Chlorobaculum tepidum TLS: one gene and its partner. The protein of the gene in region 1 interacts with the protein of each later gene in a pairwise test. Links are inferred from orthologs where the notes say so. Each region holds a gene or a part of one and is shown on either strand. Other genes may lie near its edges.

What was found.
Region 2: the proteins of eno (region 1) and rpe interact in binary tests that used the Escherichia coli proteins (3 or more experiments, as listed by UniProt). The link is inferred for Chlorobaculum tepidum TLS from one-to-one orthologs.

What each region holds. Positions count from the first base shown.
Region 1 is NC_002932.3:1,854,864-1,863,556, forward strand. What follows is about bases 3,935-6,817. They hold eno (phosphopyruvate hydratase), read right to left. Parts: upstream 6,077-6,817; coding sequence 4,793-6,076; downstream 3,935-4,792. Other genes in these bases: AYT24_RS08860 (dihydrolipoyl dehydrogenase family protein), read right to left, coding at 3,935-4,614. In the rest of the region: AYT24_RS08840 (magnesium chelatase subunit H), read left to right, coding at 1-43; bchM (magnesium protoporphyrin IX methyltransferase), read left to right, coding at 87-785; bchE (magnesium-protoporphyrin IX monomethyl ester anaerobic oxidative cyclase), read left to right, coding at 950-2,590; more of AYT24_RS08860, read right to left, coding at 3,211-3,934; AYT24_RS08875 (cation diffusion facilitator family transporter), read right to left, coding at 7,936-8,693. UniProt on the Escherichia coli protein: Catalyzes the reversible conversion of 2-phosphoglycerate (2-PG) into phosphoenolpyruvate (PEP). It is essential for the degradation of carbohydrates via glycolysis.
Region 2 is NC_002932.3:1,577,416-1,586,037, forward strand. The notes cover bases 2,697-5,508. They hold rpe (ribulose-phosphate 3-epimerase), read left to right. Parts: upstream 2,697-3,677; coding sequence 3,678-4,340; downstream 4,341-5,508. Other genes in these bases: AYT24_RS07525 (BamA/TamA family outer membrane protein), read left to right, coding at 2,697-3,645; trpC (indole-3-glycerol phosphate synthase TrpC), read right to left, coding at 4,430-5,200; carB (carbamoyl-phosphate synthase large subunit), read right to left, coding at 5,197-5,508. Also shown: polA (DNA polymerase I), read left to right, coding at 1-832; AYT24_RS07520 (DUF2795 domain-containing protein), read left to right, coding at 1,160-1,387; more of AYT24_RS07525, read left to right, coding at 1,420-2,696; more of carB, read right to left, coding at 5,509-6,681; AYT24_RS07545 (Mov34/MPN/PAD-1 family protein), read right to left, coding at 6,817-7,248; purD (phosphoribosylamine--glycine ligase), read right to left, coding at 7,281-8,558. UniProt on the Escherichia coli protein: Catalyzes the reversible epimerization of D-ribulose 5-phosphate to D-xylulose 5-phosphate.

The DNA of each region.
Region 1 (8,693 bases):
GCTTGAAACCAGAATCGAAGGCGCCCACACTCCGGAGGTTTGACCGGGAGCAAGCGACAAACCAACATCAACCACGATAAAACACCATGAGCAGCCCATCATTCAACGTCGAGGAACACAAAAAGATGCTTCAGTCCTATTTCAATGGCCAGGGCTTCCAGCGCTGGGCATCGATTTACGGCGACGACAAGCTCTCCACCGTCCGCTCCACCGTGCGGCAGGGCCACGCGGTCATGATGGACAAGGCGTTTGAATGGCTCCAGAAAACCGGCCTGCCCAAAGGCTCGAAAATTCTCGATGCCGGATGCGGCACCGGCCTGTTCACCATCCGCCTCGCCAAAAGCGGCTACCGCGTCAAGGCAGCGGACATCGCCGAGCAGATGGTCAACAAAACCCGCGAGGATGCCGAAAAAGCCGGCGTGGCGGGTAACGTCGAGTTTGAAGTGAATTCCATCGAGTCGGTGTCGGGCACATTTGACGCCGTCGTCTGTTTTGACGTCCTGATCCACTACCCGGCGGAAGGATTTGCCCATGCATTCAGCAACCTGGCGGGCCTCACCAAAGGACCAATCATCTTCACCTACGCCCCGTTCAACAACATCCTCGCCTTCCAGCACTGGATCGGCGGCTTCTTCCCGAAAAAAGAGCGCCGCACCACCATCCAGATGATCAAGGACAAGGAGATGCAGCGGGTGCTCAGTGAACTCGGCCTCAAGATCGTCAGCCAGCAAAAGATAAGCTTCGGCTTTTACCACACGATGCTGATGCACGTGGCTCGCCGCTGAACGGCGCGGATGCTGAATTCTGGCTCAGGAATTTTAGGGAATAAGTTGTAAATTAAAAATTCAAGAATTTTTTACAGCGCACACAGCGTTGCATAACAAGCGTGTAACCACATGCCGATCCAGTCGAATTTGTACACAACAATCTATCCGGAGGGTGGAAACAGATGAAAATTCTGATGATTCAGCCGAATTATCACTCAGGCGGCGCCGAAATTGCAGGCAACTGGACGCCAAGCTGGGTTGCCTACATCGGCGGTGCGTTGAAGCAGGCTGGCTTCAATCAGGTAAAGTTTGTGGATGCAATGGCTGACGACCTGCCGGACGAGACCATTGAAGAGATCATCCGCAAAAACCAGCCGGATGTGGTAATGACCACCAATATCACCCCGTCGATCTTCAAGGCGCAGGACATCATGAAGATCGCCAAGAAGGTCAACAAGAATATCCGCACCATCATGGGCGGCATTCACTCCACCTTCATGTACCCGCAGGTGCTCACCGAAGCCCCGGAGACCGATTACGTCGTTCGCGGCGAAGGCGAAGAGGTGACCGTCAACCTCATGAAGGCGATCGCGGCAGGGAACGACAAAGAGACACGCTCCGAAATCACCGGCATCGCCTATATCGATGAGAACGGTAAAGTATTCGCGACGGCGGCCCACCCGGTCATCGAAGACCTCGACACCCTGTCACCGGACTGGAGCCTCTACGACTGGGACAAGTACATCTACACCCCTCTGAACTGCCGTCTGGCCGTACCGAACTTCGCCAGAGGCTGCCCCTTCACCTGCACCTTCTGCTCGCAGTGGCAGTTCTGGCGCCGGTACCGCGCCCGCAGCCCGAAGAACTTCGTGGACGAAATCGAGATTCTGGTCAAGAAATACAAAGTAGGCTTCTTCATTCTCGCCGACGAAGAGCCGACCATTAACAAGCAGAAGTTCGTTTCGCTCTGCCAAGAACTGATCGACCGCAAGCTCGACGTCACTTGGGGCATCAACACCCGTGTGACCGACATCATGCGTGACGAAGACCTCCTGCCGTTCTACCGCAAGGCCGGCTTGGTGCACGTCTCTCTCGGCACCGAGGCCGCGAGCCAGATGAACCTGAACCGCTTCCGCAAGGAAACCACCATCGAAGAGAACAAGTACGCCATCAAGCTGCTCCAGAAAAACGGCATCGTAGCGGAAGCGCAGTTCGTGATGGGTCTCGAGCACGAAACTCCAGAGACCATCGAAGAGACCTACCAGCTCTGCAAGGACTGGGATCCCGACATGGCCAACTGGACGATCTACACGCCGTGGCCCTTCTCCGACCTCTTCAAGGAGCTTGGCGACCGCGTCGAAGTGCGTGACTACTCTCGCTACAACTTCGTCTCGCCGATCATCAAGCCAGACAACATGGAACGCGAGGACGTGCTCAAGGGCGTGCTGAAATCGTACGGTCGCTTTTACGCTCGCAAGACCTTCTTCAGCTACCCGTGGATCAAGGATCCGTATGTGCGCAAGTACATGCTCGGCTGCCTAAAAGCGTTCGCGAAGACTACGCTCACCAAGCGTTTCTACGACATCGACCGCGTCAAGACCAAGAACCGCAAGATCGAGATCGACCTCGGTTTCGACCAGTCGCGAATCCTGACGCAGGAAGAGGCGAAGAACCTGAAAGAGCGGAGGCCAGAAATGATCGCCGACATGAGCTTCGGTCTCAAGGAAGCCGGCTACCAGCGAGAGCACGACGAACACAACTGGGACGAGTTCGACGAATCAACGATCAGGGATCGTACATCCAGCACCGTCCGCAACTGCTGATCGTCAGCGACAACATCAACAGAAAACCCTCCGAACTCCGGGGGGTTTCTGTTTTTCTGATTCTCCCCTCTCTCAATCATACCAGAACGAACAGGCGACAGAAAGAGATTTCATAGTGGCAAGGATATACTCAAGACCTTCACGACGTTTTTCAACAAACACTACCTGCTCATGGAGATGCGACGGTTGGGAACGACGGATATGGAGCTCACGCCGGTCGGGTTCGGCTGCTGGGCTATCGGAGGCGCGAACTGAGCTTATGGCTGGGGAGCGCAGAGCGACCGTGACGCCATCGAGGCGATTGAGAAAGCTGTGGAGCGTGGCATCAACTGGATCGATACGGCGGCGGTGTACGGCCTCGGCCACGCCGAGGAGCTTGTAGGCAAAGCGCTGCGAGGTCTTTGCGAGAAGCCGCTGGTATTCACCAAGTGCGGGCTTGTGTGGGACGAGAACCGCGCCATCGGCGTCATCGTCTATTCGCCAATGCTTTCAGGAATGCTCACCGGCGCGATGACGCGCGAGCGGGCGCTGAACCTTCCTGCGGACGACTGGCAGCGCAACGCTTAAGCTCACCTGTCGTTATGGAGCGTAGCGGAATAGCGGTCAGGTGGAGCGCCTTGTTAGCTTTTACTGAGCATCTTTTGGGCCAATATGCCAAATGCTTCCGTCAGAGTAGGGTGCGGATGTATTGTTTCGGCGACATTTTTGAGAATTAATCGATTTGCTATAATCAATGAGGCTTCTCCTGCCAACGATGATGCGTTATTCATGCAAATGTGGACGCCTATAATTTCCGAGTTTTTTTTGTTGACCACATACTTCAGATAGCCAAAAGGCGAATTCATAACTTGAGCAGCTGCGTCAATTTTGTAATCATACACACCGGTAATAATATCATACCCTTCTTGAACGGCCTGAGCCTCTGTAAACCCTGCTGCAACAATCTCCGGCTCAGAGAATAGTACCCAGGTGTTTTTGGAAAAATCGACTTTCTGATTATTTCCCGCTGAAATATTTGCTGATGCTATATGAGCTTCATAGGTGGCAGTATGAGCAAATTTCGGCCCATGAGTGACATCGCCTGTAGCATAAATACCCTTCACGGAAGTTTCAAGATATTCATCAACGATGATCCCTTTTCGGTCGTATTTTATATCAGTCGAATCTAAATTGAGAGATTCAATATTCGGTACTTTTCCTGTAACTACAAGCACATCCTCGAAATTTTCTTTGTGCTCAGAGCCATTTGCATCTGTGAATGTCACATCAAAATGCCCATCGGACTTATTGATTTCCTGCACTTGGGATGAGGTGTAAATGTTGACTCCTAAGCTAGAAAGCTGATTGCTAATGATTGAGACAAACTCTGTCTCAACAACGCCATACAGAATGCTATCAAGCAGTTCAATGATTGTGCATTTCGTGCCTAACTTGGTAAGCATTTGAGCCAATTCAATACCGATTGGCCCCCCTCCGATAATAAGTAGTGATTCGGGAAGTTTATCTTGCGAAAAAAGTACTTCGCTTGTCAACACATCTTGAACACCATTGCCCTTGAAGGGAGGTATGAAAGAGTGAGACCCCGTGGCTATAATGGCCTTATTGAAGGTATATTTTTCTTTTCGTCCGGTATCTTTTTCGTTGATAACCAATTCATTATTAGAAACAAATTTGGCATGACCAGCAACAAACCTTAGATTTGACAAATGCTTTAACATTTGCATCGCTGCACCAGATCGTTGACTGAGAATGGTCTGCATTTTACGCATAATCTCATTCCACGCCGCTTCTCTGTCCTCTGGTGACAGAGCCTCCTGAGCAGAGTATTTGAGCTTAACAGCATACTCATCCGCCCAATGCCGGATAATCTTGGACGGAATGCAACCGACAAACAAACATGCACCTCCAAGTTTTCCAGATTCTTCAACAAGTAAAACGGTTTTGCCTTGAGAAGCTAACTGCATAGCGGCCGGGGTTCCACCAGGGCCACCTCCAATTATGATAACATCGAATTTAGTGCTCATAATAAGTCTCCTTTGAATAGTAAAAGCTAACGTTTGACAATATGAAACGGCTGGTTTTTTAGGCTACGTTCTTGTCCACCGATAAGAAAGTTGGCGCGAGAACCAAACCATCGCAAACCACTGAACCCTAACTGTTTTATATTGTGTGTTGTGTGCTTGGCGTTATTAATTTCAGTTTTTATTTTGCATTTTTAAAGGCTTTCAATCCTGCAAATTGAGCTGATTTACCCAATTCATTTTCAATCCGCATAAGTTGATTGAATTTTTCTATTCTTTCTCCTCGACAACCACTACCACTCTTAAGATGTCCAGCATTAATTCCTACTGTCAAATCGGCAATAAAACTATCAACCGTTTCTCCACTCCGATGGGAAACAAAACAATTATATGAATTTTTATATGCAAGTTCAATCGTTTCTAAAGTCTCTGTCACAGTACCTATTTGATTCAATTTTATCAGGATAGAATTTGCAACGCCTTTATTTATACCATTTAATAAAATTGATTTATTAGTACAGAACAAATCATCGCCAACAATCTCGATTTTGTTTCCGATTACATCTGTAAGATTTTTCCAACCTTCCCAGTCATTTTCAGCCATTCCATCTTCTAGTAATACAATTGGGTATTGATTTACCCAGCTTTCCCACAATTTCACCATTTCATCACTGGAAACCAATTTCTGAGTACTTTTAAAGAATTTGTATTTCCCATTTTCCCACATTTCACTTGAAGCCGGGTCAAGACAAATACTAACATCTACACTTGGCTTATAACCAGCTTTAGTAATCCCTTCTAATATCATTTCAACGGCTTGTTCATTGGATTTTAAGTCTGGAGCAAAACCGCCTTCATCTCCAACGCCAGTGCTTAATCCTTTTAACTTTAATACAGCTTTCAAGGCGTGAAAAACTTCTTCGCCCATACGGATTGATTCTCTAAACGATGGAGCGTTATGTGGAGCAATCATAAATTCCTGAAAGTCTATTGTATTGTCTGCATGTTTACCTCCATTGATGACATTCATACAGGGAACAGGCATAATGTGAGCATTACTGCCGCCTAAATATTGATATAGCGGAGTACGTGAACTTTGCGCTTTTGCACGGGCAAAAGCCATTGAAACACCAAGTATCGCATTAGCCCCTAGTTTAGATTTGTTATTAGTTTCGTCAAGTTCAATAAGAAAATAGTCCAATTCTCGTTGATTGGTAAAGTGTTTATTCTCAATGGCTTTTGCAATGGCTGAATTAACATTCTCGACAGCTTTTAAAACACCTTTACCGCCATAGCGCTTTTTGTCGCCATCTCTAAGTTCTGTTGCTTCTCTTTCTCCCGTTGATGCTCCACTTGGAACCATTGCACGAGAAATAGTACCGTCTTCAAGTTTTAAATTCACTTCAACGGTTGGGTTTCCTCTCGAATCGAGAATCTCGATAGCATTAACATTTTGAATTTTCATAACTTATTTCCTCCATTTTTTTAAAAAAAATTTTCAATCAATTTACAAAAATTAAGATGTTCAATCAATTTACAAAAATTAAGATGATGATGCGTATGTTTCTTCACCTTGCACACAATGTTTAACTCACTGGCTTGTCCATGTGTAGTGGCTTGTTGATATGCCCCTGGAAAGTGGGGGTGGTATAAGGCCACCTCTAAAAAGTCGGCAATAATATAAAGCGTTGAAATATATTGACGTAGCTGCGATATAAGTCTTGAAATATCCGTATGTTGACGTAGTACCTATCAACCCGACTGCGCTGCTATGAAAAACATCAACCCGCCTGGCTTTTTTGATGAGCATTTTCTGCTCGAACGCCTCACCAAACTCAAGGATCCGCTCGTCAAACTTGAAGCGCATATCGACTGGCAACTTTTTGCTCCCATTCTCGAAGTAGCTTTCAGCAAGCCAGCCAATCGCAAGAACATGGGTCGCCCACCGTTCGACCGGTTGATGATGTTCAAACTCCTCATTCTCCAGAGCCTGTACAACCTTTCCGACGACCAGATGGAGTACCAGATCACCGACCGTTTGAGCTTCAAGCGATTCCTTGGCCTGAAAGCGAGCGACAAGGTTCCGGACAGCAAAACCATCTGGAAATTCCGGGAAACCCTTATTCAGGAAGAACTTATCGAGGCGTTGTTTTTCCGCTTCAATCAGGCGCTCGATGAGCAGTGTATCTTTGCTCGAAACGGACAACTGGTCGATGCCAGCATTGTCGAGGTGCCGCGCCAGCGCAACAGCCGCGACCAAAACGCTCAGATCAAGCAGGGCCAGACGCCGGAAGCCTGGAAACAGAAGCCCAACAAGCTGCGCCAGAAAGATGTCGATGCCCGGTGGTTGAAGAAAACCATGTCAAGGTCGATAAAGGCACCAAACTCATCAACAACTGGATGGTAACGCCCGCCTGCAAGCACGATTCCCAAGAGCTGGAAGCGCTGCTCGAAAAACAAGATATGGGCCAGCCGCTGTACGGCGACAGCGCCTATGTCGGACAGCAAGCTATTATCGACGAGTGTGAAATGACCAATGAAGTCCACGAAAAAGGAACGAAAGGCCATCCGCTGACCGAAGAGCAAAAAGCCTCGAATCGGGTGAAATCAAAGAGCCGTGCGCGAGTCGAGCATGTGTTTGGCTTCATGACCAACTCGATGAAAGCGATGTATGTCAGAACGATCGGCTCTGTGCGGGCCGTTGCAAAGATCGGTCTGACGAACCTGACCCTACAACCTGATGCGCTGCACGCAGCTCAACAAAAAAGTGCACAACGTCTTTCTCTGGGGATAACTACGCCCTGTCGCGGCTGAAAAGCTGTTTACAGGGACAATACTGTCAATAAATAACTGCTTTGCAGGGCAGAATGGCCCTGTTTCGTTGAAATACAAAACCGGGAATATTTCAGATCACCCTTTTTAGAGGTGCCCATAATTCTCCTTTGACTGCGGCGAAGCCTTGCTTCGCTCTGTCCGTCATAACGAGCAAGCTGTGCGGCGCAAACTACGCTCCGCTTCGTTTGCGCCCAAACAAGCGCCTTGTTATGCGCTGTGTTCACGGAGTACCTGAGCATGCGTGCCACCTTTCCAGCCAGTATTTGATATTTTTACGAAATCTGTATGTTTGCAGTTTTCTCAATATAACTTAAACACCAAAGTGAACCCATGTTTAGTTTTTTTCTTAAAATTTAAGTTTTACGGGTTATCTGGTGTTTCTTCTCTCACTCCATACTCCAAAATACGCATAATATATTTATCAAGGCAATTGAGGGAAAAAAGTAAAAAACTATTTTTAGTAGGTTCTAAACTAGCAAAATATATTTTTCATGTTTCATCATTTTTTTCTTTTTTGACTTCAATGTTCAATGCCTCAAACAACGTCAGTATATTCTCATCTAATTCTGCATTACCCATGACAATCGTGTCTGTATGGATAGAAAGCAGATAGGCAACCAGCCTGAAAGCCTTGCCTTTGGGTGCTATAACTGCGGAATTTTTGACAAATTCCTTGCTGATTTGCTTATTATCTGCTTCAATATGCGTGATCTCCAACCATGCCGTTTGACCGAAGTGTATGCTCAGGTGTTTTTTGTCTTTATCCAGAAGCCTGACAACAGTCCTGTAGGGTGGATGATCGGGCTCATAATGGATGGTCACCGCTTCGAGTGTGTTTATCTCTTCATGCAACCTGTTGACCACTTCATCAATGCTTTTGTGTGCTTTTGCCGTAGCGACTTCTGCAATACTCAACTCGATATCGGCAAAATAGACGCTGCCCGATTTTCGTACATTTAATCGTTTGATATTAGTAATATCCGGCTCTGCCATGACGATGTTACGGATGGTATCGTTCATCTCTATGTCGGCTGCATCAAGCAAGGAAAGCAATCCCTCTTTTAGTACATCATAAGCGCCCTTTAGAATCATCAGTACAATGATGATCACCGAGACTTCCTGAGCATATGGGACCTTGTAATGATGGGCTACCAGACCGATGACGACGATCATCCCCGCTCCGATGTCTCCCAGCCAGTTTACCGCATCAGCTTTGACACCAGGCGATCCGAGCCGTTGTGCTGCTT
Region 2 (8,622 bases), 280 kb from region 1 along the record:
GCACACCTCGTTCAACCAGTCGATCACGGCCACCGGACGACTCTCGTCATCGAATCCGAATTTGCAGAACATCCCGATCCGCACAGAGCTTGGCAAGGAGATTCGCCGCGCCTTTATACCGTCAAATCCCGGCAACCTTCTGCTCTCGGCGGACTACTCGCAGATCGAACTGCGCATCGCGGCGGAGCTTTCAGGCGATCCGATGCTCATCGAAGCATTCCGCAACCACGAGGACATCCACGCAGCCACGGCCCGGGTCATCTTCGATACAAAAGAGATAACACCCGACATGCGACGCAAGGCCAAGGAGGTCAACTTCGGCGTGCTTTACGGCATTCAGCCCTTTGGTCTCTCCCAGCGCCTCGGCATTCCGCAAAAAGAGGCCAAAGAGATCATCGACACCTACATGGCGAAATATCCCGGCATGTTCTCGTCGCTCCAGACCATCATCGAGGAGGCGAAGAAAAAAGGCTATGTCACCACGCTCATGGGCCGCCGCCGCTACGTGCCTGACCTGAACAGCGCCAACAGCAACATCCGCAAAGCTGCCGAGCGGGTCACGATGAACACGCCGATCCAGGGCACGGCTGCGGATATCATCAAGTTCGCCATGTGTTCGATCAGCCGCGAGCTGAAAAAAGGGGAATTCCGCTCGGCAATGTTGCTGCAGGTACACGACGAACTGCTCTTCGAGATGCCGCCGGATGAAGAGGCTCGCCTCAGGGAAATGGTCGAGCGAAACATGATCGAAGCCGCCTCGAAATGCGGGCTGAAGAACGTTCCTGTGGAGGTGGATACCGGCTCCGGAAAAAACTGGCTGGAGGCCCATTAGCCGTTGATTATTCAAAAAATCTTTTTTTATATTTCGTGAGCCTAATCGGAACCACGCTGTTATTTGGGAGTCAAAACCCCAATGCCTTTTAAGACAAAGGATTGCAGCTTCCCCGATAACCATGTAAGTAGTGGATCCGCAACGGCTAACTTTGAAACATGAGCGTCTGAGTGAGGTCTGTTCAGACCGAGTTCTCCGATTGTCGCTCTCTTCCGATCATCATCTGATACGGCATAACGAGCGATCACACGGAAAAACAGGTATCAACAACAGCCGTAAAACACGACAGTCTTTTTCCCATCCCAGAATCAACCATTTACCGTCAGTATGTATTGGAATCTCGATCTTGCCCGATATATTGCCGATGCTCCCTGGCCTGTCACCAAGGATGAGCTGATCGATTACGCCAACAGAACAGGCGCACCGCAGCAGGTAATCGAAAATCTTGAAAATCTTCCCGACAGCGACGAGCTGTACGAAACACTTGAAGAGATCTGGCCTGACTACCCCACTGACGAAGATTTCGGTTACAGCGATGAAGAACCTCTGAACTGAGGAGAACGGAGCACGATGTTTTTTTTTTGAGGATGATCTCCCGCCGTCTTCGGGCGGCAATGACAGTCTGGCTGCTTCTCGTTCTCTCCATACCGGGGGTGCTAAGGGCTAAAGAAAGTTCGTCCTCTGCAAACGGCAAACCTGCGGTGTTCCCGGAGGTCAAAAGCATCAAAATCACCGGCAACAAAGCCCTGACGACCGAAGAGATCAGGGAGGTCATGTCCACCTCAACGCGCAACTCATTCTTTGGCACCGGGCTTTTTGCAGGTGCACGAAGACCATTCATCGCCGACGATTTCGAGAAAGACATCAGCCTTATCCGCAAGCTTTACACCTTCAAAGGCTATTTCTTCGCCGATGTCGAACCCACCGTCAAACGGAGCAAAAACGGTGATGTGAGTATCACCATCCGGATCAGGGAAAACCAGCCAACCCTTCTCGATTCGCTCAGCTACGCGGGTCTGGACTCCATACCTGAAAATCTCCGCTCTCGTTACCTCAAAAAAAGCCTCCTGAAACTCCAGCAGATATTCAGCGTTGAAAAGCTGATCGAGGAACGGGATCGTACCCTCGATTTTTTCCGGGAGCACGGTTATACCTTTTTTCATCCCGACAGCATCAGGATCACGGTCGATACCCTTGGCCTTCATGCTGGAGTACGGTTCGACATCAGCCTCCCCGGACGCTACGCCTACGGCCCGGTAAAGGTATTCGTCCACGATCCCCTGAAGAAAGACAACCCGGCAATCGCGAAGACATTCGTGCGGGACAACGTTTCGGTCACCATTTACGGCCACCAGAAGTTCTCGCCGAAGGTGTTCTCGTCGGCCATCGCCTGGAAGCAGGGTGCCCTGACCCGCCAGTCACTTGAACAGAGAACGCTTGAAAATTTCGGATCGACCAATCTATTCTCATCCATCTCGATGCAGAAAGATGCCGCACGCGCCGGAGCGATTCCCATAACCATCGATCTCGACCCCGCTCCCAAGCACCAGATCGAACCCAAACTGCTGGTTGACAATCGCTACGGCTCCCTGTTTGTGGGCGGCGCGCTTTCCTATGAGAACCGAAACCTGTTCGGCGCCGGCCAGCAGCTGAAACTTTCGACCAACTACGGCAGGCAGCTCTCCTCGGACACCAACGTTCTCTCCAGCCTCAGCGCCGACCAGTACGACAAGCTCATTCCCTATGAATTCAATATCAAGGCGGACCTCGTCATTCCGAGGCTTGGTAAACAGGGGTCGTACTACAACGGAACCGTCGAATATGCGCAATCAAAACTGCCGGTGCTGCTCGACAGCAAAAGGGAGCTGATTCGCGCAACCTACAGCACCCGCCCGACCAGAGTTTCAAAACTAGACTTCGATTTCTTCGAACTCGAAGTGGCCCGCAAGGATTCGCTGCGCGGTTTCCAGCAACTCTTCAAGAACGATTTGGCTCAAAACATCGGCATCAATCCCGCCGATCCGGTAGCGGTTAACCGCGGCCTCGACAGCCTGCTCCAGACCCGGCTGAACCAAACCTTCAGGCTTCGTTATAGCCTGTCGAACCGCGAAAAATCCACGCGGTCGAAAAGGTCGCCCATATGGAACTTCTCGGTGACGGCGGAGGAGTCGGGCAGCTTGTTGTGGCTGATCGACAAGTACATCGATAAAAAGTCCTACGCCGGATTTACCGACTCTGATCCGCAGATTTTCGGAACGCCCTACAACCAGTACGTGAAGCTCGACACGCAACTGGCCGTCACCAAAAATCTTTCACCCAAACGACAGGTGGCGGCCAGAATCGCCCTCGGCTGGATGAGCCCGTACGGCAAGGCCGATACGACGCCGGAAGATCACCGCTTTTACGCGGGCGGGTCGAACAGTATGCGCGGCTGGGTCTTCGGAACGCTCGGCCCCGGAAGCTGCCCGAACGCGGCAGTCTCCAACTTCGGCGCGGATATCAAGGCCGAACTCGGCCTCGAATACCGGATACAGTTTTTCAAGGTCTTCGGCCAGGAGTCGGGCATCGCGCTCTTTACCGACGCAGGCAACATCTGGGACAGAACCGGCCCCTACGCCTTCTCGCTCCGCTCGCTCACGCAAGACTTCGCCTGGGACTGGGGCGCGGGGCTGCGCATCGGTTCGCCAATCGGGCCGTTCCGGTTCGACTTCGCCTGGAAGCTGCACGACCCCGCCAATCCGCAGCCGTGGCGCTTCTCACAGACGAAACTGACCGATTTCACCTTTAACTTTGGAATCGGAGAAACGTTTTAACCGAATTCATTCACGCTTAACATTTTGAATCTATGCCCGGAAAAACCACACTGCTTGCCCCGTCGATCCTCTCCGCAGACTTCACGAACCTGAAAGCCTCGGTCGAGCTTGCTGAAAAGGCCGGTGCCGACTGGATGCACTGCGATGTGATGGATGGCATTTTCGTGCCCAACATCACCTTCGGCTCTTTCATCGTGCAGGCGATTAAACAGTGCACCAGCATAGTGATTGATACTCACCTGATGATCGTCGACCCCGACAAGTATATCGAAGATTTCGCCAAGGCCGGTTCCGACCAGATTACCGTGCACCTCGAAGCCTGCCCGCACCTGCACCGCACGATCCAGCTCATCAAAAGCCTTGGGGTGAAGGCTGGCGTCTCAATCAACCCCGCAACTCCGGTGTCGCTGCTTGAACCGGTACTCGCCGATCTCGATCTCGTGCTCCTGATGTCGGTCAACCCCGGCTTCGGCGGGCAGAAATTCATACCCGGCGCGATCAAAAAAATCATGCAACTCGACGCCATGCGCATGGAGATGAATCCGGAGATGGTGATTGCCGTCGATGGAGGCGTCACCGAAGAGAATGCTGCGATGATAGTCGATGCCGGAGCAGATGCACTCATCGCAGGCACCGCCTTCTTCCGCGCTCCCGATCCGGTAGCCGCAGCGAAAAAATTAAAAGGGCTGGAGTAAGAAAAGAAAAAGACTTATAGGTCTCACAGGGCCTATAAGTCTTCTATGAAAAGAGAAGATTTCCGGAAGTTATCTGTCCACCACTCCCCCTAACCCCACGAGAACTGCCTCAACTCCTCGCTTGCCAGCAAACCCTCGCCGATGAGCACAGCGTCAAAGCCGGCGTCCTGCATGAGCAGCACATCGTCGCGGCGTTTCAGGCCGCTTTCAGCGACGGAGAGCACGCCTTCAGGATACTCCCGCTTCAGGTTAACCGAGGTCATGAGATCGACGGTGAAGTCGCGCAGATCGCGGTTGTTGACCCCGACAATCGTAGAACCCTGCTCGATGGCAATATCAAGTTCACGGCGATCGTGCACTTCGACCAGCGCGTGCAGGCCAAGTTCAGCGAAAAGCTGGAGGTAGTCGCGGAGTTGCGACGGTTCGAGCGCCGCCACGATGAGGAGCGCCGCATCCGCGCCCATGAGGCGGGTTTCGTAAATCTGGCTCTCGTCGATAATGAACTCCTTGCGGAGCACAGGAATGGAGAACTGCTGCGTGATCGCCTTCAAGTAGTCTGGCGACCCCTGAAAGTAGTGGGAGTCGGTAAGGACGGAGAAGGCCGACGCGCCAAGTTCGGCGTAGCGCGCAGCGATGTCAAGCGGACGAAAATCCTCGACGAGCACGCCGCGCGAGGGCGATGCCTTTTTTACTTCAGCGATGAGATTGATGCCGCCGTCACGGCTCGTAATGGCCGAGCGGAAATCGCGCGTCGCCGGAAGATCGCCGCACGCCTCACGATAGCGGCGCTCCGGTTTCAGCTTTTTCAGTTCGGCAACCTCTCTTGCCTTGGTCTCGAGAATCCGGGTAAGATAGGTCATGCCGCGCTTCCAGCTGCCATCTGTCGAAGTTCGTCCTCGAATTCGACGATCTGTCGGATGTTGTCAAGGAACCACGGGTCGATGCCGGTCGCCTGATGAATCTCCTCGACGGTTGCGCCAGCCTGGAATGCATAGCGGAGATAGAACATCCGGTCAGCCTTGGGAATCTTGATCTTTTCGAGCAGATCCTCTTTGGCGAATTTGCGCTGCTGCTGGGTCATGTCGATGACGTTCATGATATCCTTCCCATCGCAGCCCAGACCGGCCCGACCGATTTCGAGACCGCGAAGCGACTTCTGGAGCGCCTCGCGAAAATTGCGTCCGAAAGCCATCACCTCGCCGACCGACTTCATCTGCACGCCGAGGCGCGAATCGACATTCTTGAACTTCTCGAAATCCCAGCGAGGCACCTTCACCACGGTGTAGTCAATCGAAGGCTCGAAGCTTGCGGGCGTCGTCTTGGTGATGTCGTTGGTAATCTCGTCGAGCGTATAGCCTACCGCGAGCTTGGCAGCTACCTTGGCAATCGGGAAGCCAGTCGCCTTCGAGGCAAGCGCGGAGCTTCTCGACACGCGAGGATTCATCTCGATGACCACGATGCGGCCACTCTTCGGGTTGATCGCGAACTGGATGTTACTGCCGCCGGTCTCGACGCCGATTTCGCGGATGATTTTGATCGAGGCGTCACGCAGCTCCTGATACTGGCGGTCGGTGAGCGTCTGCGCCGGAGCGACCGTGATGCTGTCGCCGGTATGCACGCCCATCGGATCGACGTTCTCGATGGAGCAGACGATGATGACGTTGTCGGCCAGGTCGCGGATCACCTCAAGCTCGTACTCCTTCCAGCCGATCAGACTCTCCTCGACCAGCACCTCGCCAATTGGGCTCTCGGCCAGACCGCGCCGCACCATGTCGTAGTAGTCGGCCTTGGTCTCGGCGAAACCGCCACCCGTGCCGCCGAGCGTAAAAGAGGGGCGAATGACAATCGGCAGACCGATCTCTTCAAGCGCCTCCTTGGCCTCTTTCTCGTTGCGAACGAAGAAACCCTTGGCCATTTCAAGGCCGAGCTTTCGCATCGCATCGCCGAAGAACTCGCGATTCTCAGCCTTGCGGATGGCGCGGAACTTCGCACCGATCAGCTCGACACCGTGGCGTTCGAGCACGCCCGACTCGGCCAACTTCACCGCCGTGTTCAGCGCGGTCTGACCGCCCATGGTCGGTAGCAGCGCGTCCGGCTTCTCCTTTTCGATGATCTTGGTGACATAGTAGGGCGTGATCGGCTCGATGTAGGTGGCATCGGCCAGCTCGATATCGGTCATGATCGTCGCGGGATTGCTGTTGACCAGAATGACCCGGTAACCATCCTCCTTGAGCGCACGGCACGCCTGGGTGCCTGAATAATCAAACTCACACGCCTGCCCGATAACAATCGGGCCAGCTCCAATCACCAGAATAGACTTGATGTCCTCGCGTTTTGGCACTAGTCTTCCGCTTTTAAATCTTGAGGTAAACTGTCAGTTGCGTAATGTACAAAAATTTTCATCTCTTCTTTGAGGGAACACGGTGGGTTTGATGGACGAAGTGGGCGAACAAGAGCTCACTCTTTCATTCATAATTTAAGCGATTACCTTGATCTGCTCCTGATGGAATCCGCCGGAATCGCGTCGGAGCCACGAGGTGACCTCCCTTGGCACGCCGCCGTAGAGCGAGATGATCAGCATCGAATGGCCCGCGCTGGCGAAATCGATGTCGTTTCTCGATGGAACGGCAGTCGAGTTGATATGCGAATGATAAGAGCCGACCACCACCAGACCGAGGCTATGGGCCTCGCGCTCCACGTCGATGAATTCGTTATAGGCGATTTCAAAGCCGTTCTCCTTGCCGTAGTAGAGCACGTTCCGGCACGGCGCGACTTCGACCACGATGTTGTCAATGTTTCCGCGATGGTCAACGACCTTCCGGCCAACGAGCAGGCCGCAGCACTCGTAGGGAAGATCCCTGACGGCATGCTCCTGGATGATCTCAAACTTGCGACGAGGTAATTTCATGTACAGCCCACTACAAAAATGTCCCGAATGATTCAAAGCGCCTTCGCGCCAATGTCGCGGCGGCAATACGCGCCTTCGAATTCGATGGCATCCACCGCGCGATAGACCCGATCGAGCGCCTCTTTCAGCGAACCGGCACAGGCCGTCACTGAAAGCACGCGGCCACCGGAGGTCACCAGCGCATCGCCGTCGCGGCGCGTACCGGCATGAAAAACAAGCACGCCCTCCATATCGTTCACTGTCGGATCGATGGTGATCACCTTGCCGGTCTCGTATGCGTCGGGATAGCCCGCCGAGGCCATCACCACCGTCGCAGCAGCGCCCTCCTGCATCTCAAACGGCACGACTTCGAGACCGCCCTCGACGCTCGCGAGCAGAGCGTCGAAGAGGTCGCTCTTCAGCATCGGCAGCACCACCTGCGTCTCCGGATCGCCAAGCCGCGCGTTGTACTCGACCACCGATGGCACGCCCTTGTCGATCATGAGGCCGACGTAGAGAAAACCGGTATAGGCATATCCGTCGGCCCTCATCCCGGCGAGCGTCGGGCGGATAACCTCCTCCTCGACCCGCCGCATCACCTCCGGCGTCACCAGCGGAGCCGGTGCGTAGGCCCCCATGCCGCCAGTGTTCTTGCCGGTATCGCCCTCGCCGATCCGCTTGTGATCCTGCGCAGAAAGGAAGAGCTGATAATTTTGACCATCGGTCAGGGCGAACACACTCGCCTCCTGGCCAGAGAGGAACGCCTCGATCACCACCTCGTCGGCAGCATCACCGAAGATGCGCGACTCGAAAAATTCGTGGATCGCCTCAAGAGCCTCATCGCGGCTCATCGCAACGACGACACCCTTGCCCGCGCAGAGGCCGCTCGCCTTGATCACTTGCGGAAAGGTCGGGCACGTTTCGAGGAACGCCTTCGCGGACGCATAATCGCGGAACACCTCGTACCCAGCGGTCGGAATGCCGTGGCGCTTCATAAACTCCTTGGCGAACACCTTGCTCGTCTCCAGTTGCGCTGCCTCGGCGGTCGGGCCAACCACCTTGAAGCCCGCCTCGCGGAACCGGTTGACGATGCCCGCTTCGAGCGGCTGCTCCGGGCCGACCACCGTCAGACCAATCGACTCTTTCGCGACCAGTTCGAGCAGCGCGTCGATGTCGGTCGCCTTAACCGGCGTGTTACGCACCTTGCCGCCCATCGTGGCCGTGCCGCCGTTACCGGGGGCCACGAAAACGGTCGAAACCTTGCTGCTGCGCGCGACGGCCCAGGCCATGGCATGTTCCCTGGCGCCGCTTCCGATAATCAGAACCTTCATGTTTGCGTATAAAGTGATGGCCTCAAATCACCCTGTGGTTTGTCGGCGTGGATTGTTAAATTGC